Regions from separate parts of the Lysobacter sp. GQ73 genome, predicted to be linked through region 1. Evidence: riboswitches for the same ligand, from Rfam matches in the RefSeq annotation. Region 1 holds a riboswitch; the other holds the start of a gene.
What was found. Region 1 has a riboswitch for glycine ahead of AC6CH2_RS08780 (trimeric intracellular cation channel family protein). Riboswitches for the same ligand answer to the same signal wherever they lie in the genome.
Positions count from the first base shown of each region.

Region 2: linked by a shared signal. The riboswitch ahead of gcvP (aminomethyl-transferring glycine dehydrogenase) and the one ahead of AC6CH2_RS08780 (trimeric intracellular cation channel family protein) in region 1 are both predicted to bind glycine.

Region 1 covers NZ_JCAXEE010000002.1:899,366-914,134, forward strand. Annotated here, with positions in the region: gene AC6CH2_RS08720 (hypothetical protein) at 1-14, shown strand, start outside; gene AC6CH2_RS08725 (hypothetical protein) at 369-656, shown strand; gene AC6CH2_RS08730 (SDR family oxidoreductase) at 669-1,217, opposite strand; partial or broken gene AC6CH2_RS08735 (oxidoreductase) at 1,286-1,468, opposite strand; gene AC6CH2_RS08740 (hypothetical protein) at 1,606-2,106, opposite strand; gene AC6CH2_RS08745 (SRPBCC family protein) at 2,218-2,682, opposite strand; gene AC6CH2_RS08750 (response regulator transcription factor) at 2,744-3,412, opposite strand; gene AC6CH2_RS08755 (endonuclease domain-containing protein) at 3,529-3,909, shown strand; gene acs (acetate--CoA ligase) at 4,234-6,186, opposite strand; gene AC6CH2_RS08765 (DcaP family trimeric outer membrane transporter) at 6,515-7,927, shown strand; gene AC6CH2_RS08770 (MFS transporter) at 8,118-9,782, shown strand; gene AC6CH2_RS08775 (uracil-DNA glycosylase family protein) at 10,130-10,702, shown strand; gene AC6CH2_RS08780 (trimeric intracellular cation channel family protein) at 10,721-11,326, opposite strand; glycine riboswitch at 11,486-11,592, opposite strand; gene AC6CH2_RS08785 (ABC transporter ATP-binding protein) at 12,323-13,072, opposite strand; gene AC6CH2_RS08790 (hypothetical protein) at 13,069-14,067, opposite strand; gene AC6CH2_RS08795 (kanamycin nucleotidyltransferase C-terminal domain-containing protein) at 14,228-14,769, opposite strand, start outside.
Region 2 covers NZ_JCAXEE010000003.1:551,580-566,348, reverse strand. Annotated here, with positions in the region: gene AC6CH2_RS12395 (vWA domain-containing protein) at 1-198, opposite strand, end outside; partial or broken gene AC6CH2_RS12390 (phosphocholine-specific phospholipase C) at 506-1,742, shown strand; gene AC6CH2_RS12385 (phospholipase domain-containing protein) at 1,800-2,585, shown strand; gene AC6CH2_RS12380 (autotransporter domain-containing protein) at 2,674-4,233, opposite strand; gene AC6CH2_RS12375 (hypothetical protein) at 4,254-4,676, opposite strand; gene AC6CH2_RS12370 (autotransporter domain-containing protein) at 4,900-6,927, opposite strand; gene AC6CH2_RS12365 (hypothetical protein) at 7,000-7,377, opposite strand; gene AC6CH2_RS12360 (autotransporter domain-containing protein) at 7,385-8,176, opposite strand; gene AC6CH2_RS12355 (multidrug effflux MFS transporter) at 8,855-10,132, opposite strand; gene AC6CH2_RS12350 (VOC family protein) at 10,181-10,636, opposite strand; glycine riboswitch at 10,881-11,052, shown strand; gene gcvP (aminomethyl-transferring glycine dehydrogenase) at 11,092-13,965, shown strand; gene AC6CH2_RS12340 (DUF2846 domain-containing protein) at 14,112-14,714, opposite strand; gene AC6CH2_RS12335 (hypothetical protein) at 14,711-14,769, opposite strand, start outside.

The DNA of each region.
Region 1 (14,769 bases):
TCACCCTGCCCTAGCGGCCGTCGCGACGGCGAACTCGTGCGTGCTCTCGATGCGCACGCCTCGCGATACGCGCCTTCGTTCGCGCCGAGCCGTCATGGCCGGCGCAGGAGCCGTTTAGCCGTGTCTCTTCCACGATCGCCGAAGCGCTGCGTCCGGCTGTGATCGCGATCCGGGTTTTCGCGCCCGCGTCCCCGCCGTCGCGGTTGATCCTGCATCGCGCTTGCGGTTCGCGCAGCTTCGCCGCCGCGGCGATTTGTCCTGAGGCATGAGCCCGGCTACGATGCCGCGGGATCGCCGGTCTTGGGGAAGGCCGGCCCGAACGCCGGCTTCGCCCCGCAGTCCCTCTTTCCGGGTAACGCATCGACAGCATGGCGACGCGCTTCATCATCGAAGACACCGATCACGCCGAACCGCTGAGCCAGCACGGCTCGCTGGCCGAGGCGTGGGTGGAGTTGCGGCGGCTGTCGGGCATTCCCTGGGATCAGGCACCGAACATCGCGCCGTGCGCGGATTGGCGCACTTGCGGCCGGTCCTACGAGATCATCGAGTTCGACACCTCGCTCGACCCATGGCGCGAGGTACAGCGCGTGTCCGGCTTCGGCATCCGCGCGCTCGGCGTGGTGTGGGCGCCGGACGCGCAACGCGACGAGCCCTGAGTCGCTCGCGCCTCAATCCACCAGGAAACCGCCGGTGAGATTGAGGATGCCGCCGGTCGTCGCCGCCGCGCGATCGGAAGCGGCATACACCTCGCTGCCGGCGATCTCGGCCAACGTCGGCAGGCGCTTGAGCAAGGTGCTCTCGGCCGCCCCCCGCGGCATCGCCTCGACCGAGATGCCGGCCTGGTCGGCGAGCGGCTGGAACACCTCGCGGCTGTGCGAGCCGGCCTCCAGCGCTTCGGGGATCGCATGCGAACGCAGGCAGACCGTGCGGATGCCGCGTCCGCCGAATCCCCCGGCGAGATGGCGCGAGATCGCTTCGACGCCGGCGCAGGCGACGCAATGGCCGAGATAACCGCGCCCGGTCATGCGCGCGGCCGGGGTGACCAGGCTCAGGATGACGCCGCCGCACTCGCCCATGTGACGCGCCGCCGCCCGCGCGGTGAGGTAGTTCGAGCGGAGGTACGAATGCACCGGATACTCGAAATCGGCCAGCGGCAATTCGGCGCACGGTACGCCCTGCAGGTGCACGAAGGCCACCGCGTTGAACACGATGTCGATGGCGCCGGCTTCGCCGCGACCGCCTCGGCATGGCGCTCGACCGCATCCGCATCGAGCGCATCGACCAGCGCGCTTTCGGCGACGCCGCCGGCGCCGACGATGTCGGCGACCGCCGCATCGAGGCGCGTCCGGCTGCGGCCGGCGAGAAACAGGCCCGCGCCCTGGTGCGCGAACGCGCGCGCCACCGCACCGCCGATGGCGCCGCCACCGCCGTGGATCACCGCGACCTTGCCTTCTAGCTCCCGCTTCATTGCGCCTGCGTTCGGACCGCATGCTGTGGCGTGACGCCTGCGCGGCCGACTGCGACTGCTCGGCGATGTTTGAGGCGGCCAGCTAACACCCGCGCAACGCGGTTGACAAGTTTGTGCGCGGCTCGCGGTTTCGCCGATCAGGCTTCTTCCCAGCCGATCCGCGCCTCGCGCTCGCCGAGGATCAGGCGGTATTCGAACGAGAACCCCGCGCCGGGGTCGAGTGCGCCGATCTGCTCGGCGCTGCCGTCGTCCAAGGTCCGCGTCTCATACACGCCGGCGCGCAGCGCGGCCTGCAGGCGCCGTGCCGCGCCGGGCTGCCAGTACTTCGATATCGCGGCGAGCAGGCGCTCGATCGCGACTTCCCGCGAAGGGGCGGCAAAGCCCGGCGCATAGATCAGGCTCACCGTGGTGCCGTAATGCACGCAGCCGCCGCTGGCGACGATGACCGTTTCGCCGTTGCTCAGCATCCATACGGCGTTGCCGCTCGCGTCGAGCCGGCCGCCGTGGCGCGCGGCGACCTGCTGCATGCGCTTGGCCAGATAGGCCTGGTCGAAATCGCAATCGCTGTCCCGCGCGGCGGCCGGCGAGGCGAACGCCAGAATGGCCGCGAACGATAACCACCGGGTACGATGCTGCATGCGGGTGTCCTCCGGGCGGGCGGTGCGAGCACGACGACTATGCCGACCAGGACGCAGTCCGATCAACGACCGATCGCGGCGGCCCGCTGTGCGCCGACGAACGGCGAACCCTTAGGCTTCCCCGGTTTCGCAGTAGCGCTTGAGCACGGCCAAGCTGACTTCCCAATAGAAGTTCAGATGACCGTAGATCGCGTAGTGACCGAGATTGCTCAGCCTCAGCTCGAGTCGGGTGCCGCCGCCGTCCGGATGCAGCAGCAGTCCAATCCCGACGTGGTTCTCGGGCAGGTCGGCGAGCGTTCGCCGCGACAGCGAACTCCAATGGGTGTATTCGAGTGCGCGCTCGCGTTCGAATACGCGCACGACACCGCGGTTTTCGAAGCGCAACCGCCCGTGCAGCAGGCCGCGGAGCAGGATCGGGCCGCCGGCGCTCCAGTCGGTGACGACTTCGAGCGGTTCTTCCGACATCCATGCCGCCATGCGCGCGGGATCGGTCAGCGCCTGCCAGACCGTCGCGGGAGCGGCCTGGATCTGGATCGTCTTGGTGACCGGATCGGGGAAGTTCGGGCCTGGGTCCATCGGCGGCCGTTTCAGATCGGTGGGGGCAGCGCGCGCGACGCGGGTTGCGTGGCCGACTCGCTTACTCTACTTCTTCCGGCGGCGGCACGATCGCGCTGGGGTCGAGCGCAAGGCGTCCGGCGATCAGCACCGCCTGGGTGCGGTTGTTGGCGCCGAGCTTGCGCAGGATCGCGGTGACGTGGGCCTTGACCGTCGCTTCGGAGACGCCGAGTTCGTAGCCGATCTGTTTGTTGAGCAGCCCGGCGCCGAGCATCTGCAGGACCCGGAACTGCTGCGGGGTGAGGTCGCGCAGGCGCTGCGCGGCTTCGTGCTCGTCGGCGTTCGCGGCCGGCGCGGCGAAGGCCGCCGCCGGCGCCCAGCGGTCGCCGTCGAGCACCGTGGTCAGCGCCGCGCCGAGCGTCGCCGCGTCGGCGGACTTGGGGATGAAGCCGACCGCGCCGTGATCGAGCGCGCGGCGCATCGTCGCCGGCTCCTCGCGCGCCGACACCACCACGATCGGCAGCTGCGGATGCAGCGCGCGCAGATGCACCAGCGCGCTGAAGCCTTGCGCGCCGGGCATGTTGAGATCCAGCAGCAGCAGGTCGGCATCGGATTCGGCCTCGACCAGCGCATACAGCGCGTCGACGCTGTCGGCCTCGCGCAGGGCCGCATCCGGCAGCACCCGCGCCACCGCGCCGCGCAAGGCCTCGCGGAACAGCGGGTGGTCGTCGGCGATCAGCAGGGTCGGCATGGGGCGGGCCTGGTCGGGGGAAGGGCGCTGCGGACGACGTACATGGCAGGAATCTTACGTCGTACAGGGGGTTCGTCCGCTATTGGACGATGGGTGAAGGCGGGTGAAATGTGGGTATGCATTCGTATGAACCCGGTCTCAAAACGCCCGCGCGCCGCCTGCGAGGCGACGCCAGCGCCGCCGAACAGCGGTTGTGGTGGCTGTTGCGGCGCAAGCAGATACTCGGCGTGCAGTTCTACCGGCAGAAGCCGTTGCTGCGTTATGTGGTCGACTTCTATGCGCCGGCGGCGGCGCTGATCGTCGAAGTCGATGGCGCGCAGCACATGACCGAGTCTGGCCTGGCGGCGGATGCAAGAAGGACGGTCGCGTTGGAGATGCTCGGGCTGAAGGTGATCCGCTTCGACAACCTGCAGGTGCTCAGGGAAACGGCTGCGGTGATGGAGGAGATACATCGGGTGGTGCTGGAGCGTCTGAGACTAAGCCGCGTTGAAAGCTGACAGCCGAAGCAAATCCCCCCGCCCCCCCTTTTTCAAAGGGGGGAACAGCAACAGCACGGGTATACCAATGCCAGCTTGAGCCGACGCTTGAAGTGGAGCTTGAAGTGGAGCTTGAACTGTCCAAGCAAGGCCATTCGTAGCCTCGCTCACGAATCACCCAGCCCATGAATAACCTTCCTACCGAATCCCCCCTTTGAAAAAGGGGGCTGGGGGGATTTGCTGTTGCTGTTGCTGTTGCTGTTGCTGTTGCTGTTGTTACTACAACCGCCCCACCGCAACCAGCACGACCGCGATAACAGCCGTGCCAGCCAGGCAGTGACGCTCTTATCGTCCCAGTCGCTCGCTCACCAGGCTCTCGACCACCGAGGGGTCGGCCAGGGTGCTGGTGTCGCCGAGCTGGTCCGGGGCGTTCTCGGCGATCTTGCGCAGGATGCGGCGCATGATCTTGCCCGAACGGGTCTTCGGCAGGCCGGGCGCCCATTGCAGATGATCGGGCGTGGCGATCGGGCCGATTTCCTTGCGTACCCAGGCCACCAGTTCCTTGCGCAGTTCGTCGTTCTGCGCTTCGCCGGCGATCAGGGTCACGTAGGCGTAGATGCCCTGGCCCTTGAGGTCGTGCGGGAAGCCGACCACGGCCGCTTCGGCGACCTTGGGATGCGAAACCAGGGCGCTCTCGACTTCGGCGGTGCCGATGCGGTGGCCGCTGACGTTGATGACGTCGTCGACGCGGCCGGTGATCCAGTAATAGCCGTCGGCATCGCGGCGGCAACCGTCGCCGGTGAAGTAGTTGCCCGGATAGGTCTTGAAATAAGTCTCGATGAAGCGCGGGTGGTCGCCGTAGACCGTGCGCATCTGGCCCGGCCACGAGTCCTTCAGCACCAGGTTGCCCTCGGCTTCGCCTTCGAGTTCGCCGCCGTTGGCGTCGACCAGGGCCGGCTGCACGCCGAAGAAGGGCTTGCTCGCCGAACCGGGCTTGAGGTCGATCGCACCGGCCAGCGGAGTGATCAGGATGCCGCCGGTCTCAGTCTGCCACCAGGTGTCGACGATCGGGCAGCGCGAGTCGCCGACCACTTCGTAATACCAACGCCAGGCTTCGGGGTTGATCGGCTCGCCGACCGTGCCGAGCAAGCGCAGCGAGGCGCGCGAGGTCTTCTTGACCGGTTCGTCGCCGTCGCGCATCAGCGCGCGGATCGCGGTCGGCGCGGTGTAGAACACGCTCACCTGGTGTTTGTCGATCACGTTCCAGAAACGCGACACGTCCGGGTAGTTCGGCACGCCCTCGAACACCAGCGCGGTGGCGCCGTTGGCGAGCGGGCCGTAGACGATGTAGCTGTGGCCGGTGACCCAGCCGACGTCGGCGGTGCACCAGTAGATGTCGTCCTCGCGCAAATCGAACACCGCTTCGTGGGTGAAGCTGGCATAGACCAGGTAGCCGCCGGTGGTGTGCAGCACGCCCTTGGGCTTGCCGGTGCTGCCGGAGGTGTAAAGGATGAACAACGGATCTTCCGCGTTCATGCGTTCGGGCTCGCAGGTCTCCGGCTGGCCTTCGACCACGGCGTCGTACCAGCGGTCGCGCGGCATCTGCATGTCGACCGCTGCGCCGGTGTGGCGCACCACCAGCACGGTTTCGACCGAGTTGGTGCCGGGCAGCTTCAGGGCCGCATCGACGTTGGCCTTGAGCGGAATCTTCTTGCCGCCGCGCAGACCTTCGTCGGCGGTGATCACCAGCTTGCTGGCGCAGTCGGCGACGCGGTCGGCGATCGAGTTCGGGGCGAAGCCGCCGAACACCACCGAGTGGATCGCGCCGACCCGCGCGCAGGCGAGCATCGCCACCACCGCCTCGGGAATCATCGGCAGGTAGATGGTGATGCGGTCGCCCTTCCTGACGCCGAGGTTGCGCAGCGCATTGGCCAGGCGGCACACGCGCACATGCAGCTCGCGATACGTGATGTGCTCAGCCGGCAGGTTCGGATCGTCGTGCTCGAACAGCAGCGCGGTCTTGTCGCCGCGCTCGGCCAGGTGGCGGTCGAGGCAGTTGACGCTCGCGTTGAGCTCGCCGTCTTCGTACCAATGGATGCGGAAGTCGGCCAGGTCGTAGCTGACGTTCTTGATCTTGGTCGGCGCCTTGAACCAGTCCAGGCGCTTGGCCACGCCGCCCCAGAACGCGTCGGGGTCGGCGACCGATTCGGCGTAGAGACGCTCGTAGTCTTCGCGCCGGTAGCGCGACTTCGCAGCGAAGTCCGCGTCGGTCGGATAGACGGTGACGGGGTGGGTCATGAGTGGGGGCTCCGTGGGCTGGCAGTGTCGAGGCGCGGGCTTCGTTATAGCCGACCCGGCGCGCGACGCCTATGCCGCGATCGTTCCCGGTCGGTCCGGATCCGCGTCGCGGCGAGCGGGGCTTGCGCGCGGGCGCGCGAGGTCGCCCAGTGTGCCGCATCCGTCGCGACCGCCGCGGCCGCGGCGGTTTAGACCTTGGTCGTAACTCGGTCGCAAATGGGGAACTGAATCGCGGCGTTACGACCAATGGCGAATGGTGAAGCCGTCGCGGCGGCGCGCAGGCTGGCCGCAGCCGCACGTACCGCGCGGCGTTCCTCGGGAGGGAATCATGACGTTCACTAGTGTGTTCACGCGCACGGCACCGCAGCGCGCGGCAATGCGACGGCGGCCCCTGGCCACGGCCTTGCTGGTCGCCCTGGCGCTGCCCGGACTGGCCTTCGCGCAGACGGCGAAGGAAAAAGAACTCGAAACCCGCGTCGCCGAACTCGAGCGCATGGTCCAGCAACTGGTCTCGCAACAGCAGCAGGTGCAGACCCAGGTCACCGAGGTCAAGGCCGCGCAGGCCGCCGCGCCGACCGCGACCGCGGCGACGGCTGCCAAGCCGGGCATCCAGAGCACGCCGATCTCGACCGCCGGCAACCCCGGCACCCGTTTCAGCTACGGCGGCTTCATCAAGCTCGACGCCTCGGTCACTCAGACCAACGACGGCGACATCGCCGACGGCTCGGTAGGACGCCTGTTCTACGTGCCCAAGGCGATCCCGGTCGGCGGCGCGGCCACCCGCGAAGGCGGCAGCGACACCGACATGGGCGCGAACTTCTCGCGCTTCTGGTTCGCCGCCGATACCGACCTGGAGAGCGGCGACAAGCTCAAGGGCTATCTGGAATTCGACCTGTTCGGCGGCGGCACCACCGCCTTCACCGGCAACGAGGTCGCCACCAACACTTATGCGCTGACCCTGCGCCAGGCCTACGTGACCTGGAACAAGTGGATGGCCGGCCAGGCCTGGTCGAACTTCCAGGACACCGCGGCGCTGCCGGACACGGTCGACTTCCTCGGCCCCACCGAGGGCACGGTGTTCGTGCGCCAGGCGCAGTTGCGCTACACCAGCGGGCCGTGGTCGTTCTCGATCGAAAACCCGGAAACCGTGTACACGCCGTTCCGCGGCAACATGGCCCAGGTCGCCGGCGACGACGGCGCGGTGCCGGACGTGACCGCGCGCTACACCGCCAAGGGCGACTGGGGCCACTTCAGCGTCGGCGCGCTGGCGCGCCAGCTCAAGTACCAGTCCGGCCGCGCCAACGACAGCAACTCCGGCTACGGCCTGAGCCTGTCGGGCAAGTGGAACCTCGGCGCCAAGGACGACCTGCGCTACATGGTCACCGCCGGCAGCGGCATCGGCCGTTACGTCGGCCTGGCGCTCAACAACGACGCGGTGCTCGACGCCAGCGGCGACCTGGAGAACATCGACCTGGTCTCGGGCTTCGTCGGCTGGCGCCACGTGTTCACCCCGAAGCTGCGCGGCAATCTGTTCTATTCGCGCGCGCAGTACGACAACGAGACCGCATTGACCGGCCTGGGCATCACCAAGTCGGCGCAATCGGCCCACATCAACCTGATCTATACCCCGATCCCGAAACTCGACGTGGGTGCCGAGTACATCTGGGGCCAGCGCGAGATCGAAAGCGGCGACCGCGGCGAGATCAACCGCCTGCAGACCCACGTCAAGTACAGCTTCTGACCGCACGGCGCGGCGTTCGCGTCGCGCCATCGTCGTGCCCGCGAGAGCGGGATCCGGGGCTCCCGTGCGCAAGCGCCGAAGGTCCCTGGAACCCCGCCGTCGCGGAGATCGCGAAGCAAGGATTCATCGCAACATCCAATCGCCCCGGCGGGCCCCGGCCCGCTCCTCTCCACTGTTCGGGGGAACAGACATGTCCAGCATCACCGCAAACCCGGCGACGCCCAGTGCGCCGCTGACCAAGGGCCACAAGAAGGTCATCTTCGCGTCCAGCCTCGGCACCGTGTTCGAGTGGTACGACTTCTACCTCTACGGTTCGCTCGCCGTGATCATCGGCAAGCAGTTCTTCGGCGGCCTGAACGAGACCAGTCAGTTCATCTTCGCCCTGCTCGCCTTCGCCGCCGGCTTCGCGGTGCGGCCGTTCGGCGCGCTGGTGTTCGGCCGCCTCGGCGACATGATCGGGCGCAAGTACACCTTCCTCGTCACCATCGTGATCATGGGCCTGGCGACCTTCCTGGTCGGCGTGCTGCCCAGCTACGCCACCATGGGCATCGCCGCGCCGATCATCCTGATCACCCTGCGCCTGTTGCAGGGCCTGGCGCTCGGCGGCGAGTACGGCGGCGCGGCGACCTATGTCGCCGAGCACGCGCCCAACGGCAAGCGCGGCTTGTACACCAGCTTCATCCAGACCACCGCGACGCTCGGACTGTTCATGTCGCTGCTGGTGATCTGGGCCTGCCGCAACTACCTCGGCAAGGAAGACTTCGAGTCCTGGGGCTGGCGCATTCCGTTCTGGGTGTCGGTGCTGCTGCTCGGCGTGTCGGTGTGGATCCGCCTGCAACTGGCCGAATCGCCGCTGTTCCAGCAGATGAAAGCCGAGGGCAAGACCTCCAAGGCACCGATCACCGAGAGCTTCTTCTCCAAGAACGGCAAGATCGCCCTGCTGGCCCTGCTCGGCGCCACCGCCGGCCAGGCCGTGGTGTGGTACGGCGGTCAGTTCTACTCGCTGTTCTTCCTGACCAAGACCCTCGGCATGGACCCGAACCAGGCCGACATCTTCATCGCCATCGCCCTGGCCCTGGCCACCGGCGGCTTCATCCTGTTCGGCTGGCTGTCGGACAAGATCGGCCGCAAGAAGATCGTACTGGCCGGCTGCCTGATCGCGGTGTTCACCTACTTCCCGGTGTTCAAGGCGCTGACCCATAACGTCAACCCGGCGCTGGAAGCCGCGGTCGCCGCCTCGCCGGTCACCGTCACCGCCGATCCGGACCGCTGCGCGTTCCAGTTCGACCCGGTCGGCAAGGCGACCTTCAAGCAGTCCTGCGACATCATCAAGTCGGCGCTGGCCAAGAAGGGCATTCCCTACGTCAACGCAGTCGGCCCGGCCGGCAGCGTGGCCACGGTCAGCATCGGCGGCACCAGCCTGAGCAGCTTCGAGGGCGAGTCGCTCGACAGCGCCACGTTCAAGACCCAGTCGGACGCCTTCGGCAAGCAATTGACCGACGCGCTGCAGACCGCGGGCTATCCGGCCAAGGCCGACCCGGCGCAGATCAACAAGCCGATGGTGATCGCGCTGCTGACCTTCCTGGTGCTGCTGGTCACGATGGTCTACGGCCCGATCGCCGCCTGGCTGGTCGAACTGTTCCCGACGCGCATCCGCTACACCTCGATGTCCTTGCCCTACCACATCGGCAACGGCTGGTTCGGCGGCTTCCTGCCGTTCACCGCCTTCGCCATCGTCGCCGCCACCGGCGACATCTACAGCGGCCTGTGGTATCCGATCATCGTCGCCTCGATGACGGTGGTGATCGGCGCGCTGTTCCTGCCGGAAACCAAGGATCGCGATATCACGGCGTGAGTGAGTTGCGTCGATGTTTCGAGCGAACGCCGGCCTTGGGGCCGGCGTTTTGCTTTTGCGTTGGGTTCGGGGCTTGGGGCCCGAAGAGCCGGGACTCGGGACTCGGGACTCGGGACTCGGAGAGCATGGATTCGAATCGCGTGAGGTGCATCGGCCTCGTCCTGTCTTATCAACCGGTTGCCGCAATACTCGTCACTGCAATCCATCTAAAGGCCTGAATCGTTCAAGCAGATGCTGCATGCCACGCTCGGCGCTTTTGCTTTAGCCTTCCGAATACCGAATACCGAGTCCCGAGTCCCGAGTCCCGAGTCCCGAGTCCCGAGTCCCGAGTCCCGAGTCCCGAGCCCATGCTGATTCAAGCGATCCGCGCCTGCACCCTATGCGCTGCGCACCTGCCGCACGGGCCTCGGCCGGTGGTGCAGGCGGACCCGCGGGCGAGGTTGTTGATCGCCGGGCAAGCGCCGGGACGCAAGGTGCATGCTTCCGGGATTCCGTTCGACGATGCGAGCGGCGAGCGCTTGCGCGACTGGCTCGGGCTGGACCGCGCCACGTTCTACGACGAAACGCGGGTGGCGATCGTGCCGATGGGGTTTTGCTATCCGGGCACCGGCGCCTCGGGCGACCTGCCGCCGCGGCCGGAATGCGCGGCGACCTGGCACCGCCGACTGTTGCCGCAGCTGCGCGCTGTACGCCTGACCCTGGCGGTCGGCCGCTACGCGCAGCTGTGGCATCTGCCCAAGGCCGGCGCGACCCTGACCGAGGCGGTCGAGGCTTGGCGCGCGCAGTGGCCGCAGGCGGTGGCCTTGCCGCACCCGAGCCCGCGCAACCAGGCCTGGCTCAAGCGCCATCCCTGGTTCGCGGCCGAACTGTTGCCGGCGCTGCGCCGACGCGTCGCCGAGGTGCTCGGCGAGACCTCGTGATCGCACCGCCGGCGGCGCTCAGGGGTGGACGAACTTCGGCATCTCCCATTCGTAGCGGATCGCCAACAAACGCAAGGCGAAGCCGCCGCCAAGACACAGCAGCACGCTGAGGTTCTCGGCGACGCCGAAGCGCAGCATCGCCAGATAGGCCACGCCGGTCAGCAGCGAGATCACCGCGTACAGCTCGCGCTGGAACACCAGCGGGATCTCGTTGCACAGCACGTCGCGCAGCACGCCGCCGAAGGCCCCGGTCAACATGCCGGCGATGACGACGATGGCCGGCGCGTGCCCGCCTTCGCGCGCGACCGAGCAGCCGATCAGGGTGAAGGCGATCAGGCCGAGCGCATCGAGCCAGAGGAAGGCGCGACGCAAGCGGTGCAGTTTCTTGGCCAGGAAAGTCGCCGCGATCGCCGCGCCGATGGTGTAGCCGAGGTACTCGGGATGACGCACCCAGCCGAGCGGATAGTGGCCGAGCACGATGTCGCGCAGCGAACCGCCGCCAAGCGCGGTGACGCTGGCGATGATGACCACGCCGAACAAGTCCATGCGCCGCTTGCCGGCGGCGAGCGCGCCGGTCATGGCTTCTGCGCTGATGGCGATGAGATAGATCAGTTGCAGCAACACGGCGGTTCTCCGTCGGAGGGGCACGAATGAACCGCGGCCGGGCACGAAGACGCGAACGCGCCGCTGCGGCGAGCACGCAGCGGCCGGGCGGCACGGCATGCGCGCGCGGCCATGGGCCGCACCCGTCTGCCTGTCTCCGTGGCCCGAAGGCCGCGGTGCCGCTCCCGCTGTCCTTTTACCTGAGAGTTTGGGCGGCGCGCTGTCGCGACAGCGGCCGCTTGCCCCTTCGGTGGGCCGCGTCGCGGCCTCTCTCCAGATCGGCGTGTTCGTTGCAGTGTTCCGGCCGCGAGGGCCGAGCCTGAGCGATTATGGGAGCCTGCGCCTTCGGCGGGCAGCGGCCATCGGCCGGCGCCACTCTTCTGCAACGGTGGGCATGGTAGCAGCCCATCGCCGCTCCGATGAGCCGCTCGGTCATGCCCGTCCGGGCTCGTGGGCTCTTGAGCTCTTGGGCTCCTGGGTAGGAGCGGCGCGAGCCGCGACCGCGCAGTGACGTCTACGACGTTACTGGCGGAAGGCGATGATGTTGAGACCGGCCGATAAGCGTTGAGCTGCGTGGCCAAATCAAATCCCCCCCTCTCGAAGGAAGAATCGTCTTGTCGGTTCGTTCGGTTTGGATCGCTGCGCGATCGTTTGCAGTACCGCAGTCGCGACTCGCGCCGCTCCTACCCCGGCCCCGGTCGCGACGCAGCCGCTCTTGGGTAGGAGCGGCGCAAGCCGCGACCGCGCCATGGCGTCTACGACGCTCCTGGCGGAAGGCGATGATGATGAAACCGGCCGATAAGCGTTGAGCTGCGTGGCCAAATCAACTCCCCTTTCCCCCTCTCGAAGGAAGAATCGTCGTGCCGGTTCGGTCGGCGTGGGTCGCTGCGCGATCGTTTGCAGTGTCGCGGTCGCGGCTCGCGCCGCCCCTACCCCGGCCCCGGTCGCGACGCAGCCGCTTTTGGGTGCGACGATGTCACCGGCCATAGGAGGACGACGACGCGCCGCCACCGCCAACTAATCCGCAACCGCAGGCCGTTCCGCCGCCAGGGCCTCCACCATCGACTGCTCCAGCGATCGCCGCGGGTCGGCACGGATCGCGTCGAGTTCGCCGGCCTGCCAGTCGCGGCGCAGGCGGCCGTCCATCAGCAGCAGCGCGCGACTGATGAAGCGTTCGGCGACGTCGAGCGAATGAGTCGCCAGCAACACCGCGGTGCCATGCTCGTGGGCGAGCTGCTGCAGATGGCGCTTGAGTGCGTAGGCGCTGAGCGGGTCGAGTCCGTTGAGCGGTTCGTCGAGCACCAGCAGCGGCGGTTCGCCGAGCAGGCCCAGCGCGATCGCCAGTTTCTGGCGGGTGCCGAGCGAGTACTGGCCGATGCGGCGATCCAGCATCGGCGCCAATGCCAGGGTCTCGGCCAGCGCCAGGGTCGGCGCGGGTATCTCGCCGAGCTCGCGGGTGCCGGCGAACAGGCGCAGGCATTCGCGCCCGGTCAGCAACGGCGGCAGCCGCGCCGGGTCGACCGCGAAGCCGAGCCGGCGCCGCGCCTGCAGCGGTTCGCGAGCGAGGTCGTGACCGCCGATCAGCACCCGTCCGGCGCTCGCCCGCTGCAGGCCGGCCAGGCAGTGCAGCAAGGTGGTCTTGCCGGAACCGTTCGGCCCGATCAGGGCGGCGAATTCGCCGGCGTGCAGGCGCAGGTCGATGCCGTGCAGCACGGCGTGCTCGTCGTAGCGGTGCTGCAGGCCTTCGAGTTCGAGCAGGACGGTCATCGCGACAGATACCGATGTAAGACGGGACGCAGCGCGAGCCAGGCCGGCGCCGAAAGAACCAGCAGGATCGAGAACAACACCGGCGCGGCGCGCCAGCTCAGGCCCAACAGCGCGGCGCCGCCGCCTGCGAACGCCACCGCGCAGACGAAGGCGAAGGCCGGATAGCGCCAGGCCGCCCACGCCAGCCGGCGCGGCGCGCGCGGGGTGCTCGCCAGCAGGGCATCGGCCTCGAGGGTCGCCGCGACGCAGGCCTGCAGGATCAGGCTGAACCAGGCCAGCGCGATGGCGATCAGCAGCACGCCGAGGCCGCTGCCGAGGCCGGTGGAACTCGGCAGGCCGAACAGCACCGCGCCGATCATCCAGGCGTGGCCGCCACGCCGCCAACGCAGCACGCCTTCGCGCCGCTGCCAGTCGCTGAGGTGCGGCAGCCGCGCATCGTCGAGCCAGGCCAGGCCGAACAGCGGCTGGCGCGCACCTTCGCGCAGGCGGTGATGAGGATGACGGCGATGGCGCAGCGCCGCGAACAATCCGAGCACGGCGCCGAACGCGAGCCCGCCGTCGACGATCCAGTACGCGGCGCGCAGACTGGCGGGCTCGCCGCCGCAGGCGGCCAACACCGCGGCGGCGAACGCCATCGCCGCCAAGGTCGCCAGGCCGGCCAACAGGACCAGGCTGCGCGTCGCCCGCGCCGGCTCGATCGGCGCCGCCGCCCACCAGCCCAGGCGCAGGTAATCGTCGAGGGCGATCGACCTTCCGCGAGCGACCGCGTAGGCGAGGGCGATCGCGAGCAGGCCGAACGGCAGCGGCAAACGCTCGATCAAGCGCGGCAGAGCCTCGGCCAGCGCCGCGGCATCGCCGCCCCAGCCGCGCAGCGACACCGGTACGGCGATCGCGGCGGCCGCTGTCGCGAGCAGGGCCCGGCCGCGCCGCCAGGCGCCGCCGCGCGCGGCGACGAGACGCGCTTCGGCGAACCAGGGGTGCAGCAGTCGGCCCATGGCACGAGGCCCTCGTCGGTCGATCGCGAACCCGGAGTCGGATGGTCGACGGCACTGCGCAGGATCCGGGCGGCGATGCGCGCGTCGCGCCGATGCGGACGCGCCCAATCCGCCCGCGGCGGTCCCGTCGACGATGCGGACTGTACCGGATCGGCCGCGTTCAGCGCTCCGAGGCAGCGCAGCGCGCTTCCAGCGCCTCGTTCAACGAGGCCGCATGCGCCCATTCCTCCAGGCCGGCCCAGACCCGTTCCATCGCCAGGGTCAACACCACTTCGTCGCGCAGGTCGCCCTGTGCGACGAGACCGAACAACTGCGCCGCGCCGTCCGGCCCGGGCAGGTCGGCGGCCTCGTCGAACATGGTCCCGCTCGATGCGAACACGTGCCGCTCGGCCAGGCCGATCAGGCAGGCCAGGTGCTGGGCGAACTCGCACGCGATCAGCGCCATCGGCTTGCGCGCGTAGCGATTGCGCAACTTGCCGACCAGCTCGTACAACTCGCCGACGACGATCTCGGCCAGGGCCGCGTCGACCGCGGCATCGTTCGGGTGCGCGGCGAGCGAGCGCAAGGTTTCGACCAGGGCGCCATGATCGGGCGCGATCCACAGCGCGCGCGCATGGACGAACTGGCCGTGGCTGAGCGCCCAGCCTTCGTCGACTTCGCGCGCATAGGCCTCGATGGCGGTGCGCGACATCAGGTTGAGCT
Region 2 (14,769 bases), on a different contig from region 1:
GCGCACCACCAGCACGCGCACGCGCTTGGCCGCGATCACGTCGGACTTGAGCTCCTGCTCGAGCAGCTTCAAGCCTTCGTTCAATTGCCGCACCGGCTCGCCGAGCATGCTGCCGGAGCAGTCGAGCACCAGCACCAGCGGGGTGCGCTGCTCGGTGTTGTCGACCAGGGCTACATCGGGGATGACGGGCTGATTCATGGCATTCCTTTGCTGCATGGAGATAGGGACCGAGTATAGCCACGAGCCGGGCGGTCGGCGCGGGTCCGGCCGGCCGGGCGCGCCACCGGCCCGCAGCGGCAACGCCGGGCACGCCCGCGCCGCGGCGATCGGGCTGCGGCGATCGGGCCGCTGCGAAGCCGCTCGGCGCGGCGCCTGCGTGCGCGCACCGGGCACCCGCGCACAGGACCGCGCGGCGATCCGCACGCGGTAACCGCGATGCCACGTTCGGCGAGCAGGCTGCCCGGGCGGCTGCCCACCGCTCCCCCGAACGAACGCACGGATTACCATGACCGACCATCAACGCCGCGATTTCCTGCGCAGCGCCGCCGGCGCCACCGCCGCCGGACTCGCCCTCAACCTGTTCCCGCCGAGCATCGGCAAAGCGCTCGCGATCCCCGCCGCGCGCGTCACCGGCACCATCCACGACGTCAAGCACGTGGTGATCCTGATGCAGGAAAACCGCTCCTTCGACCACTACTTCGGGGCGATGCGCGGCGTGCGCGGCTTCGGCGACCGGTTCCCGATTCCGCTGCCGAGCGGCAAGCCGGTGTGGCACCAGCAGACCGCGCAGGGCCGCGAGATCCAGCCCTATCACCTCGACACCACGACCACCAGCGCGCAGCGCATCGGCGGCACCCCGCACACCTGGCCGGATTCGCAGGCGGCCTGGAACAACGGCCTGATGGACCGCTGGCTGCCGGCCAAGACCGAGCGCTCGCTCGGCTATTACCGCCAAGCCGACATTCCGTTCCAGTACGCGCTGGCCAACGCCTTCACCCTCTGCGACGCCTACCACTGCTCGCAGCAGACCGGCACCAACCCGAACCGCCTGTTCCATTGGACCGGCACCAACAACCCGGCCGCCGACCGCGGCGGCCCGGCGATCGTCAACACCTTCGACGACTACGGCCCGGCCAACGAGGGCTATTGGTGGACGACCTATCCCGAGCGCCTGGAGCAGGCCGGGGTGAGCTGGAAGCTATACCAGGACATGGACGACAACTTCACCGACAACCCGCTCGAAGGCTTCCGTCAATTCCGCGCGGCCCCGCCGGGTTCGGCGCTGGCCGAGAAAGCGCTCAAGACCTGGACCCTCGACGACCTCGCCGCCGACGTGCGCAGCGGCCGCCTGCCGCAGGTGTCGTGGCTGGTCGCGCCGGCGAAATACTCCGAGCATCCCGGGCCTTCGGCGCCGATCTGGGGCGCGGACTACACCGCGCGTGCTCGACGCCCTGACCGCCGACCCCGAGGTCTGGGCGCGCACCGTGCTGATCGTCAACTTCGACGAGAACGACGGTTTCTTCGACCACATCCCGCCGCCGGCGCCGCCTTCGCTCGACGGCCAGGGCGCCTACCTCGGCGGCTCCACCGTCGACCTGCGCGGCGAACATCACCGCGCGCGTTCGGGCCCTTCGCACGGCACCTCCAACGACCCGCCGATCTACTACGACCGCCCCTACGGCCTCGGCCCGCGCGTGCCGACCTACGTGATCTCGCCGTGGAGCCGCGGCGGCTGGATCAATTCGCAGGTGTTCGACCACACCTCGGTGATCCGCTTCCTGGAGCGCCGTTTCGGCGTGATGGAGCCCAACATCAGCCCGTGGCGGCGCGCGGTCTGCGGCGACCTCACCAGCGCCTTCAATTTCGTCGACCCCAACCGCGAACCGATCCCGAGCTTGCCCGACACCGGCGACGCCGACCGCATCGTCGCCGAACAAAGCCGCCTGCCGGCGCCGAAACCGCCCGCATCGTCGAGCGCGGCGCAGCAGGAACGCGGCATCAAGCCCTCGCGCGCCCTGCCCTACGACCTGCAGGTCGGCGAACGCATCGATGCCGGCGCGCGACGCGTGCGCCTGCACTTCGGCAACACCGGCCGTGCCAGCGCGGTGTTCCATGTCTACGACCTGCTCGACCCGAATGCGATCCCGCGCCGCTACACCGTCGAGCCCGGCAAGTCCTTGCACGGCGAATGGGCGCTCAAGAGCGACGGCGCCCGCGCCTATGCCCTGCAGGTGTTCGCGCCGAACGGCTTCTTCCGCGAGTTCCGCGGTTCCCTGCACGGCGCCAACCCCTCGGCGACCACCGTGCCCGACCTGCGCCTGCGTCGTCGCAAACTGATCCTGGCCTTGCGCAACTCCACCCACAAACCGGTGCGGCTGAGCATCGCCGACCAATACGGCCTGTACGAAGCGCGCCTGGAGCGGCTGGGCCCGGGCACCACCCGCCAGCGCCCGATCCGTCTCGACGCAAGCCATCAGTGGTACGACTTCGTGCTCACCGACGCCAACGATCCGGAGTACTACCGCCGCCTCGCCGGCCGCATCGAAACCGGCGCGCACGGCATCACCGATCCGGGTTTGATCTGATCGGCGGGATCGCAGCCATCAAAACGAAACAGTTGCCCTGCGCGAATTGCGGGGCGGCTGTCACGTCCAAAGGCTTACGATGCAACCGTCAAAACGCCATTCGATAGCTCGCCGACACGCTCCAATCCGCATCGCCGCCCGACGAGGCTGCACGCGCGCCCACACCGAGCACCGAACCGTTCGCGAAACGGTGGTCGAAATCCACCAGCATCTGGCCCCAGTTACGGTCCAGCTCGCCGCCGGGCAGGTCGAAACCGAACAGGTCGATGATCTCGCCGCGCGTGCCGCTGACCGTCTTGTCCATGCGACGCACCGCTTCCAGCGACACGCTCAAATCGTTGCGCTCGCCGAGGCTGCGCTCGAACGCCGCGCCGATGCGCAGATCGCGCGTGCTCCAGTCCGTGCGGTCGAAGCGCGACGGGAAACCGCCGCCGCTCTCCGTGTAGCCGGCCAGTTTCGTCCGTGTCCAGGTGTAGGCCGCATACGGCGATACGCCAATGCCACCGATCCGCGTCGCGTCCTTCCAGTCCAAGCGCGCGCGCAGCGCCGCCACCTTCGCATCCGGGCGCGCCGAGGAGGTGTGCATCGCGGTGCCGTTGTGGTAACGCCGCCGCGAATCGACATCGAAGCGGCCGGAATAGCCCAACAGGCTGCCCAGCCATTGTTCGCCGAGCTTGAACGCGGCCTCGCCAAGCAGGTATTCGCCTTCGGACTTGCTCTGGCTGCCGAGGCTCCACTCCTGACGCGCCTTGGACTTGCCCAGGCCCAACCCCAGACGCGCCGGGCCCAGGTCGGTGCAGACGCCGACCTCTAACTGTTCGGTGCGGGTACTGCTCTCGCCGTAATCGGCCGCTTCGGCATTGGCCCAGGCGCAGGAGCCATCGAACTCGCCCCTCAGGCCGTTATCGAGGCGCGAACGATGGTGCGCGCCCGATAAGGTTGCGTTGGCCAAGCCACTTAGGCCCAGAGTCAGGCGCTGGTTGGCGTCGATCAGGCTGCCTCGGTAGGCTTCCACGTCCAGCAGAAATCCGCCGCTCGGCCCCTTGACCCGCGCGACCCAGATCTGATCGCGGAAGCCTAGGCCCGCGATCACCGATCCGTCGGCATTGACCCCTTCCACCTTCGCCCATGTGGGGTCGATCGGGAATTCGACGCCGTAGCCGGCCAGCCATTGCTGGATCGACAGCGTTCCGGTCTGCTCGGACCAGCGGAAGATATTCCTCTGTCCTCCAGGACCGCCATAGGTTTCGCCGACGATCACCTGCCCGTCGGCGGATATTTTGGTCGGCCAGCTGCCCTTCATCGACGGCAACAGGCCCAGCAAGCGCACGCCGGCCGCCTGGTCCCAGACATAGGCCTGGTGAATCCGCTCGCCCGAGTTCGTGACGATGACCCCGGTAATGCGGCTGCCGTCGTGCGAGATGTCTACCGCGGCCTGCAGCGAGCTGCCGAGCGCCGCATCGATGAAGTACGGCGCGCGGCCGTCCTGCCACACGAACACCCGCGGGTTCACCCCGTTTCCGCTGGCCCGGCCGATGACCGTACGCCCGTCGCCGGAAAGCGCACCGGGATCGAACATCGAGTAGCCCTGCCAGTCGCCGGCTACCGGCATCGTCTCCACGCCCCGATCGGAGCGCCAGCGGAACACCTCGTAGCGGAAACTGCCGTTCAAGCGTTGGCCGGCGATGGTCCGCCCGTCCGCGGACATATCCGGGCAATGGCGGAGTAGCCGGGGACATCCATCACCCGTATCCCGCCTTCGCGCGTCCACAGCGCCGGCGCCCAACGCCGGTCCGGTCGTCCCGACACCGAATCGGGCAGGTTCAACAGGACCACGGAGCCGTCCCCGGATATGGCACGCAACTCTAAATCTTGGCTGGAAAGCCCGGGGAAGATCAGGATGTCGGTGCGCCCTTGCGATCGGGTCCAATGGAACGCGGTGGCGTGGAAAAGGCCGGCCACGGCGCGGCCGTCGTCGGACAACAGCGACCAGTTCATGGAAAACTCCGGGCCGATCACGTCCACCTCCACCGCCGCGCGGGCGGAACCGCAAGCGGCCAGAACGGCCAACGTCAAAATCGCTGCGCGCATAGTCCAATCCTTGGTGGTCGAAGAAGCCATCCGGGACAAGCCCGGGCTCTCGTGCACCAATGATCCTAGGCGGCCGTCGCGCCGGCTGAAACTGCACCGACCGCGCCGCCCGTCACGCTATTGCGCCTTCCCCGGCACGGATCATTCGACTTCGATACGTTTCGGCCGGCACCACCGACCGCACGACCGCCAGGAAACAACCCGGGCGGCCGCTGGCCGCAACTTAGAACGCGATTCGATACCCGACCGACACGCCCCAATCGGCATCGCCGCCCGACGACGCCGCGCGCGCGCCGACGCTCATCACCGAGCCGTTGCCGAAACGGTGGTCGAAGTCCACCAAGGCCTGGCCCCAGTTGCGGTCGACCTCGCCGCCCGGCAGGTCGAAGCCGAACAGGTCGATGATCTCGCCGCGCGTGCCGCTGACCGTCTTGTCCAGGCGGCGCACCGCTTCCAGCGACACCGTCAGTTCGTTGCCGCCGATCCGGCCCGAGAACGCCGTACCCAGGCGCGCGTAGCGCGTGGTCCAGTCGCTGCGCTCGAAGCGCGACGGAAAACCGCCACCGTCTTCGCTGTAAGCATCCAACTCGGTCTTGTTCCAGGTATAGGACAGGTACGGCGAAACGGTCACCCCGCCCCATTGCGCCGCGTCCTTCCAGTCCAAACGCGCGCGCAGCGCCGCTACCTTCGCATCCGGCCGCGCCGAAGAGGTGTGCACCGCGGTGCCGTTGTAGTAACGCCGCCGCGAATCGACATCGAACCGGCCGGAATAACCCAGCAGGCTGCCCTGCCATTGTTCGCCGAGGTTGAACGCCACCTCGCCGAGCAGGTACTCGCCTTCGGACTTGCTCTGGCTGCCGAGATTCCATTCCTGGCGCGCCTTGGCCTTGCCCAGGCCCAGGCCCAGACGCGCCGGACCCAGGTCGGTGCAGACACCGACTTCGGCCTGCTCGATGCGGGTCTTGCTCTCGTCGTAGTCGGCCGCCTCGGCATTGGCCCAGGCGCAGGAGCCATCGGACTCGCTCGCCAGACCGTTATCGAGCAGCGAACGATGGTGCGCGCCCGAGAACGTCGCGTTGGCTAGTCCGCTCAAGCCCAATGTCAGGCGCTGGTTGGCGTCGATCAGGCTGCGCTGGAAGGCATTGATGTCCAGCAGAACTCCGCCGCCATGCGGCGTCACTCTGGCGATCCAAACCTTGCGTTGCGGTGTCACGCCGACGACCACCGATCCGTCGGCGTTGGTATCGGTCGGGCTGGACAGATAAGTCCCGGCAGGCAAACTCACACCGGAAGCTTTCAACCAATAGCTGACCGAGATCGTCCCGGTCTGCTCGGACCACCGGTAAGCCTCCTGAGATGCCCAGCCGGAATCGTAGGGCCCTGCGTTATACGAATCACCGTAGACGACCAAGCCGTCGCGCGAAATCGTCAATGCATTACTGAAGCTGTAGCCCGCCAGCGGCCGCAACAACACGGTCCCGCCGGAGGCGCTCCACAGATAGCCGAACGTATCGCCGCCGTTACTGCCCGGGAAGACCGCAGTGCTGGTCAGCCCCACCACGCGGTCGCCCCGGCCGGACACGTCGTTTGCCGAATTGAGATAATGCCCGGGCAGCAACGGCACCAATGCCATTCCCCCCGCCTGCGTCCAACGAAATGCACGATTCTTGTTGGCAACGAAGGCCATCTGATTGCCGACTACGGTTGCGCCGTCGTCCGACACCGCCTTGGCCAAGGTTTGCGATGGCTCCGTGCCCAACAGGCGTTGAGCGCCGCCATGCTGGGTCCAACGAAAAGCCTGGAACAGGCCGTTGGTCTCGACTAGATCGCCGATCACGACATCGCCGTTGCCGGATAGCCCGCTGATCGCCACCCCGAACGTGCCGGCGATCGTGAACTCCCTGGCGCCGCCCGCCTTCGTCCACAAATAACTTGTTCCGGTCGCGGTTTCGCCGTGCCCGAATGGGCCACGAACAGTCATCGCAACGATAGAGCCGTCGCTCGAGATTGCCGTGCGTTCGGCCAACCCCCAACTGAAGCCAGGATAAGGAAGCAGCTTCTCAATCATGCGCCCTTGGTTATCGCGCAGATCGACTCCCGATTGGTTCACCACCGCAACGACGCGGCCGTCCGCCGAAACCGCTGCAGTACCGCGATAAGGAAGAGAAGAGGGCGTACTCGACGCCGGAGGCGCGATGAAGAAGTTGCCTTCGGCATAGGCAGGAATCGCCGCCAACAGGGAAATGACCAAGAGCGCGCGTCGCATCATAGAAGCCTCATGGAATTGTTCGAGTATTGAATGGCCGACTGAACGGTCTCTGGGCTATGCCGCGGCCGAGAAGTATCCGCAGCGACGCTGCAAAGAAGGCACGTTTACGGCCGATTTTCCGCCGTCCCCGACATTATCCCCGAGCAATACGCTCGCGACAAACAGCACACTATTCGCTGCTTCGACCGCCTGCACGAAACCCAGGCACGAATCAAAACCGGAAACGATTGCGTTGTCCTCCCAGGACCGCCACGGCTGAAGCGAATCCTGCGGATCGATTGACGGCGCATCTTCCGGTATCCGCACGCAGCGTCCGCTGCGCGAGATCAAGCCCGCAACACCAAAGGGTTCCGGTTGCGGCTTCCCACGATGCTGCGGCCCATCGATCGGCCGGAACGACAGCCGCCCGACTCGCCGGACGACTGCCGCCATCGCCCGCTCAGAACGACATTCGATACCCGAGCGATACGCCCCAATCCGCATCGCCGCCCGACGAGGCCGCGCGCGCACCGACGCCGAGCACCGAACCGTTCGCGAAACGGTGGTCGAAATCCACCAGCATCTGGCCCCAGTTACGGTCCAGCTCGCCGCCGGGCAGGTCGAAACCGAACAGGTCGATGATCTCGCCGCGCGTGCCGCTGACCGTCTTGTCCATGCGACGCACCGCTTCCAGCGACACGCTCAAATCGTTGCGCTCGCCGAGGCTGCGCTCGAACGCCGCGCCGATGCGCAGATCGCGCGTGCTCCAGTCCGTGCGGTCGAAGCGCGACGGGAAACCGCCGCCGCTCTCCGTGTAGCCGGCCAGTTTCGTCCGTGTCCAGGTGTAGGCCGCATACGGCGATACGCCAATGCCACCGATCCGCGTCGCGTCCTTCCAGTCCAAGCGCGCGCGCAGCGCCGCCACCTTCGCATCCGGGCGCGCCGAGGAGGTGTGCATCGCGGTGCCGTTGTGGTAACGCCGCCGCGAATCGACATCGAAGCGGCCGGAATAGCCCAACAGGCTGCCCAGCCATTGTTCGCCGAGCTTGAACGCGGCCTCGCCAAGCAGGTATTCGCCTTCGGACTTGCTCTGGCTGCCGAGGCTCCACTCCTGACGCGCCTTGGACTTGCCCAGGCCCAACCCCAGACGCGCCGGGCCCAGGTCGGTGCAGACGCCGACCTCTAACTGTTCGGTGCGGGTACTGCTCTCGCCGTAATCGGCCGCTTCGGCATTGGCCGCCCTTCGTGCCAGAACACCATCTGGGTGGGTGTGGACCTACCGGTCAGGTTGGATCTACCGGTCAGAACGCCGACCACGACTTGTCCATCCCCGGAAATAGCCACATCGTCGACAGACCACAAATACTCACCGTCGTTTGCCACGGCCTGAAGGATTTGCAGACCTTGATCCGCGCTCCACCGAAACGTCTGAGACTTCACCTCCGGAGCTGGTGACGCGCGGCGCCCTGCGATTGTGCGTCCGTCGGCGGAAATGTCCTCCGCGATCGCATACACCCCGGGAACTTCGACGATCTGCACCCCGCGCTCCTTCGTCCACAAGGCCGGCATCCAGAACTGCTGCGGTCTTCCCGTCACCTCGTCCGGCAAATTCAACAACGCGACTGAACCGTCGCCTGAGATCGCCGTCAACTCGAAGCCGTTGGGGTAGAAAGCCGGAGGCGAAACGACTGGATCGAGGTCAGGGCCCCGCCCTGTGTCCAGTGGAAGGCGGTCTCGCCTGCATGCCGACCACGCTCTTGCCGTCCGCCGAAACCAGGGTATAGGTGATGGGGATCGATTGAAAATCCGCCGCCTGGACAGTTCCACACAGGCACGAGGCCACCGGCGCCAATAAGGTCAATCGCATCTCGAACTCCTTCTCTTGAGGACAAACATTCCTGCAGAAGCCACGCCTGACAGCCCGCCGCTTTCAAAGCGACTCTTGCGGCTCCACCGCGGCGGCTTCGTCGCCCTGGCTCGGGCACCGGGTCTTCGACACGCGCGCTTCCCACTGCCAGAACAGCCAGGCGATCGCGGTCAACGCCGAGGCCGCCACCGCCAGCGCTACCGCACTGCCGCTGATCAACGGCGACAGCACGCCGGCCATGATCGCGTTGATCACCAGCCCGGAGAACGCCTGCAGCGACGAGGCGGATCCGCGCTGGCGCGGGTACATGTCGAGGATCGACAAGGTCACGATCGGAAACACCAGGGCGATGCCGAACGCCGATACGCACATCGGCAGCACCGCCCATGGGATCTGCGGGGCGTCGGTCCACAGGTTGTAGCCGAGGTTCATCGCCACGCCGGCGAAGGAGAACACGAAGCCCCAGCGCACCAGGCGGTCGCCGCTGATCCTGCCGGCCGAGCGGCCCGACACGAACGAGCCGAGCACCATGCCGCCGATGGTCGGCACGAAGAACCAGCCGAACTGGCGCTCGTTGAGCTTGAGAATGTCGAGCACGAACGCCGGCGCCGAGGCGATGTACAGGAACAGCGCGGCGAAGTTGAACGCGCCGGTCGCGGTCAGGCGCTGGAAGCGCGGGTTGAGGAAGATCGCGAAGTAATCGCGCAGCAGGCGCTTGGGCTTCAGCGGCAGGCGCGCCTGCGGCGGATGGGTTTCCGGCAACAGGAACACGGTCGCCGCCAGCAGCAGCAGCGAGAAGCCGACCAGGAACCAGAAGATCGCCGGCCAATGCGCCCAGCCGAGGATCCAGCCGCCGATGATCGGCGCGATCGCCGGCGCCACGCCGAAGATCATCGTCACCTGGCTCATCAGGCGCTGGGCGTCGTCGCCGTGCAGCACGTCGCGGATCACCGCGCGGCCGACGATCAGTCCCACGCCCGCCGACAAACCCTGCACCACGCGGAAGAACAGCAGCATCGACAGATCGGTCGACAAAGCGCAGCCGACCGAGGCCAGCGTGAACACGCTCAGCCCGCCGATGATCACCCGCCGGCGCCCGATCGTGTCCGACAACGGGCCGTGGACGATGCTCATCAGCGCATAGGCGATCAGATACAGGCTGATGGTCTGCTGCATCGCCAGCTTGTCGGCGCCCAGTTCGGCGCCCATGACCGGGAACGCCGGGAAGATCGTGTCGATCGAGAACGGCCCGAACATCGCCAGGCCGCCGAGCAACAAGGCCAGGCGGCGGATCGACAAGGCCTTCGTGGCCGGCGCTGAATCGGGAGCGGAGGTATTGATCGGGTTCACCAGTCTGGCAGGCCAGTCGGGGAGCGTCGGCTCGGGGCCTCAGCTGGGAGCGTGGGAGGCGTGGGTGTCGATCGGCACTTCGTCGGGCGGGCCCTTGAGTTCGACCAGGTTGTCTTCGGGATCGAACAGGTATTGCGACGGCCCCTCGCCTTCGGCGCCGTAGCGCGAGCCGAAGTCGCCCAGGCGCACGCCGTGCGCCTCCAGGTGGGCGACGATCGCCTCGCGGTCGAAGGGCTCGGCGCGCAGGCACAGATGGTCCATGTTGCGGGCCTCGGCGCCGGCCGGCGCGCCGCCGAGGCGGCCGAGCTTGCCGTCGACGTCGACCAGGTCGATCAGGGACAGCCCGGCGCGCAACTGCACCAGGCCGATCGCGTCCTGGCGCCGTTCCAGCCGGCAGCCCAGCACATCGCAGTAGAAGGCGACCATCGCCTCGGTGTCGCGCACGCGCAGCACCACGTGGTCGATTTGCAGCAGTTGGAACGGCGGTCGGTCCATGCAGGAAGCTCCGGAAGGGACCGCGACCATGTTACGGCGAATCGGCCATCCTGAACCGGGTCGCGGGGCGAAACCGGGGATGAAGCCGGCTGCCGCCAACCCCGGCAATCTCGCCCCGAGCGGCCGCCGCTGCGGCTATAATCGCGGCTTGAAACACGCGGTGGGAGAAGCCGCCCGGCCCCTCGGCCAGGCGCGCTGCCGAAGGCGCAACGCCCGTAATCGCTCAGGCCCCATACCGCCGCGTGTACAAAACTCTGGAGAGACCGCCTGCGTGCGCTGAGACAGCGAGGCAGAACCGGCGCCGAAGGGGCACGAAGCGAGCGCGGACAGGAAGCGGCCCCCGGGCCCTCCCCTCCCCTAGCTGCCTGACCGCAGCACGCTTTTAAACTCTCAGGCAAAAGGACAGAGGGGCGCCTCGCGTGCGGCACCGCACGCTGCCTTCGGACGCCCCTGCCATGAGCCCAGCCGCCAACAGCGCAACTTCCTTGCGCGATCTCGAGCACCACGACGCCTTCATCGAGCGCCACATCGGCCCCAACGACGCCGAGATCGGCCACATGTTGGAGCAGGTCGGCTACGACTCGCTCGAAGCCCTGACCGACGCCATCGTCCCCGGCTCGATCAAGTCGACCCAGCCGCTGGCCCTGCCGGCCGCGATCAGCGAGGTCGAGGCGCTGGCCAAGATCCGCGCTATCGCCACCAAGAACCAGGTGTTCCGCAGCTTCATCGGCCGCGGCTATTACGGCACCCACACCCCGAACGTGATCCTGCGCAACATCCTCGAGAACCCGGCCTGGTACACGGCCTATACGCCGTACCAGGCGGAAATCTCGCAGGGCCGCATGGAGGCGCTGATCAACTTCCAGACCATGGTCGCCGACCTGACCGGAATGGAGATCGCCAATGCCTCGCTGCTCGACGAAGGCACCGCCGCCGCCGAAGCGATGACCCTGGCCAAGCGTTCGGCCAAGTCCAAGTCGGACACCTTCTTCGTCTCCAGGAACATCCACCCGCAGACCCTGGAAGTGCTGCGCACCCGCGCCGAACCGCTGGCGATCGAGCTGCATGTCGGCGACGACGCCGAGGCGGCCACGGTCGACGCCTTCGGCGTGCTGCTGCAATACCCCGATACCTTCGGCGCGATCAAGGACTACCAGGGCGTAGCCGACGCCGTGCACGCGCGCGGCGGCATCGTCGCGGTCGCCAGCGACCTGCTCGCGCTGACCCTGCTCAAGGCGCCGGGCGAATGGGGCGCCGACATCGTCGTCGGCAACACCCAGCGCTTCGGCGTGCCGTTCGGCTTCGGCGGTCCGCACGCCGGCTTCATGGCCTGCCGCGACGCCTACAAGCGCTCGATGCCGGGCCGCCTGATCGGCGTGTCGGTCGACACCGGCGGCAAGCCCGCCTACCGCCTGACCCTGCAGACCCGCGAGCAGCACATCCGCCGCGAGAAGGCGACCAGCAACATCTGCACCGCGCAGGTGCTGCTGGCGGTGATGGCGAGCATGTACGCCGTCTACCACGGCCCCGACGGCCTGACCCGCATCGCTCGCCGCGTCCACCGCCAGGCCGCGATCCTCGCCACCGCGCTCGGCAAGGCCGGCATCGCCGTCGGCAGCGGCTTCTTCGATACCCTGCACGTCACCGGCGTCGACGCGAACGCGATCCACGCCAAGGCGCGCGCGGCCAACATCAACCTGCGCGAGATCGATGCCGGCAGCCTCAGCATCAGCCTCGACGAAACCGTGACCCGCGACGAGCTGGCCGCCATCGCCGGCGCGTTCGGCGTGCAACTGGACATCGACGCGCTCGACCGCGAAGCCGTCGACGCGATCCCGGCCGCGCTGGCCCGCACCTCCTCGTTCCTGCAGCACCCGGTATTCAACACCCACCACAGCGAACACGAACTGCTGCGCTACATGCGCTCGCTGGCCGACAAGGACCTGGCGATGGATCGCACCATGATCCCGCTGGGTTCGTGCACGATGAAGCTCAACGCCACCGCCGAGATGATCCCGGTGACCTGGCCCGAGTTCGGCAACATCCACCCGCTCGCCCCGTCCGACCAGACCACCGGCTACACCCAGCTGATCGAAGAACTCGAAGCGATGCTGGTCGAGTGCACCGGCTACGACGCGGTCAGCCTGCAGCCGAACTCCGGCGCCCAGGGCGAATATGCCGGCCTGCTGGCGATCCGCGCCTATCACCGCTCGCGCGGCGAAGGCCATCGCGACATCTGCCTGATCCCCGACTCCGCCCACGGCACCAACCCGGCCTCGGCGCAGATGTGCGGCATGACCGTGGTGGTGACCAAGACCGACAGCAACGGCAACGTCGACGTCGACGACATCCGCCGCGCCGCCGAGAAGTACAGCGACCGCCTGGCCGCGATCATGATGACCTACCCGTCCACGCACGGCGTGTTCGAGGAGGAAGTGGTCGAGATCTGCGAGATCATCCATAAGCACGGCGGCCAGGTGTACACCGACGGCGCCAACATGAACGCCCTGGTCGGCGTCGCCAAGCCCGGCAAGTGGGGCTCGGACGTCTCCCATCTCAACCTGCACAAGACCTTCTGCATCCCGCACGGCGGCGGCGGCCCCGGCGTCGGCCCCTGCGCGGTCAAGTCGCACCTCGCGCCGTTCCTGCCGAAGACCGTCGACGGCGAAGGCGTGGTGGGCATGGTCAGCGCGGCGAGCTTCGGCTCGGCGAGCATCCTGCCGATCTCGTGGATGTACGTCACCCTGATGGGCACCGCCGGCCTGCGCAAGGCCACCCAGGTCGCGCTGCTCAACGCCAACTACATCGCCAAGCGCCTCGCCCCGCACTACGAAACGCTGTACACCGGCCGCAACGGCCTGGTCGCGCACGAATGCATCCTCGACCTGCGCCCGATCAAGGACGCCACCGGCATCAGCGCCGAGGACGTCGCCAAGCGCCTGATCGACTTCGGCTTCCACGCCCCGACCCTGAGCTTCCCGGTCGCCGGCACGCTGATGGTCGAGCCGACCGAGAGCGAATCGCAGCACGAGCTGGACCGCTTCATCGACGCGATGATCCAGATCCGCGACGAAATCCGCGCGGTCGAGGACGGCCGCCTGGACCGCGAGGACAACCCGCTCAAGCACGCCCCGCACACCGCCTCGCAGGTCACCGCGAGCGAATGGACCCGTGCCTATCCGCGCGAACTGGCCGCGTTCCCGCTGCCGAGCCTGCGCCTGCAGAAGTACTGGCCGCCGGTGTCGCGCGTCGACAACGTCTACGGCGACAAGAACGTCATGTGCGCCTGCATCCCGATCGACGCCTACAAGGAAGAAGTCGAGGCCTGAGCCCCGGCTGGTTGCATCTAAGCGACAAGAAAGGCCCCGCGAATGCGGGGCCTTTTTTCAGAGCTGTTGTGGCTGGTGTTTCGGCTTGTTTCGGCTGATATCGAGGCCGGGCTGCGGCGGCGCGATGCGTTCGCCGCGCCTTGCGCTTACTTCGCCAACTTGAGCTTGCCGGCGACTTCGTCGAATTCGGCGACCGTCGAAGGCGACAGGTTCGGACGCCCGGCCAGGATGCCGATCGTGATCGTGCCCTTCACGTAATAGGTTTCGCCGGCTTCGACTTCCATGTTGAGGATGTCCTTGGCTTCCGAGTGCACGGTGTACTCGTGCGCGCCCGGTTCGACCGCGACCACGAAGTACTTGCCGCTGCGCAGCTTGCCCAGCTCGACCGCGCCTTCGCGCACCTTGTAGCCCACCGCACCGCCGACGAACTTGGGCGGGCGGAAGAACACGATCTGACCCTTGCCGGCCGGCGGTGCCGCGATCAGGCCGCTGCCGGCGGCAGCCGGCTTCGCGCTGGCCGTCGCGGTCGCGGTTGCCGGAGCTGCGGTCGCCGCCGCGCCGGCTTCTACCGCGGGTGCGGTACCGGCGTCGTTCTTGGCCTCCGCCGAAACGCTCGCCTCGGCACTCGGGACCTGCTTGGCCGGGTCGGAAGGCGTCTTGCCGTTCCAGGCCAGGGAACCGCCGGCGGCGAAGGCCGACACCGGCAGCGACAGAGCGATCAACAACACACGCGACGACATCGACTTCATTGGACAGCTTCCCCAGCTTGGGTGGTGACGGGTGGTTCGGTAGCGGCAACGGGTG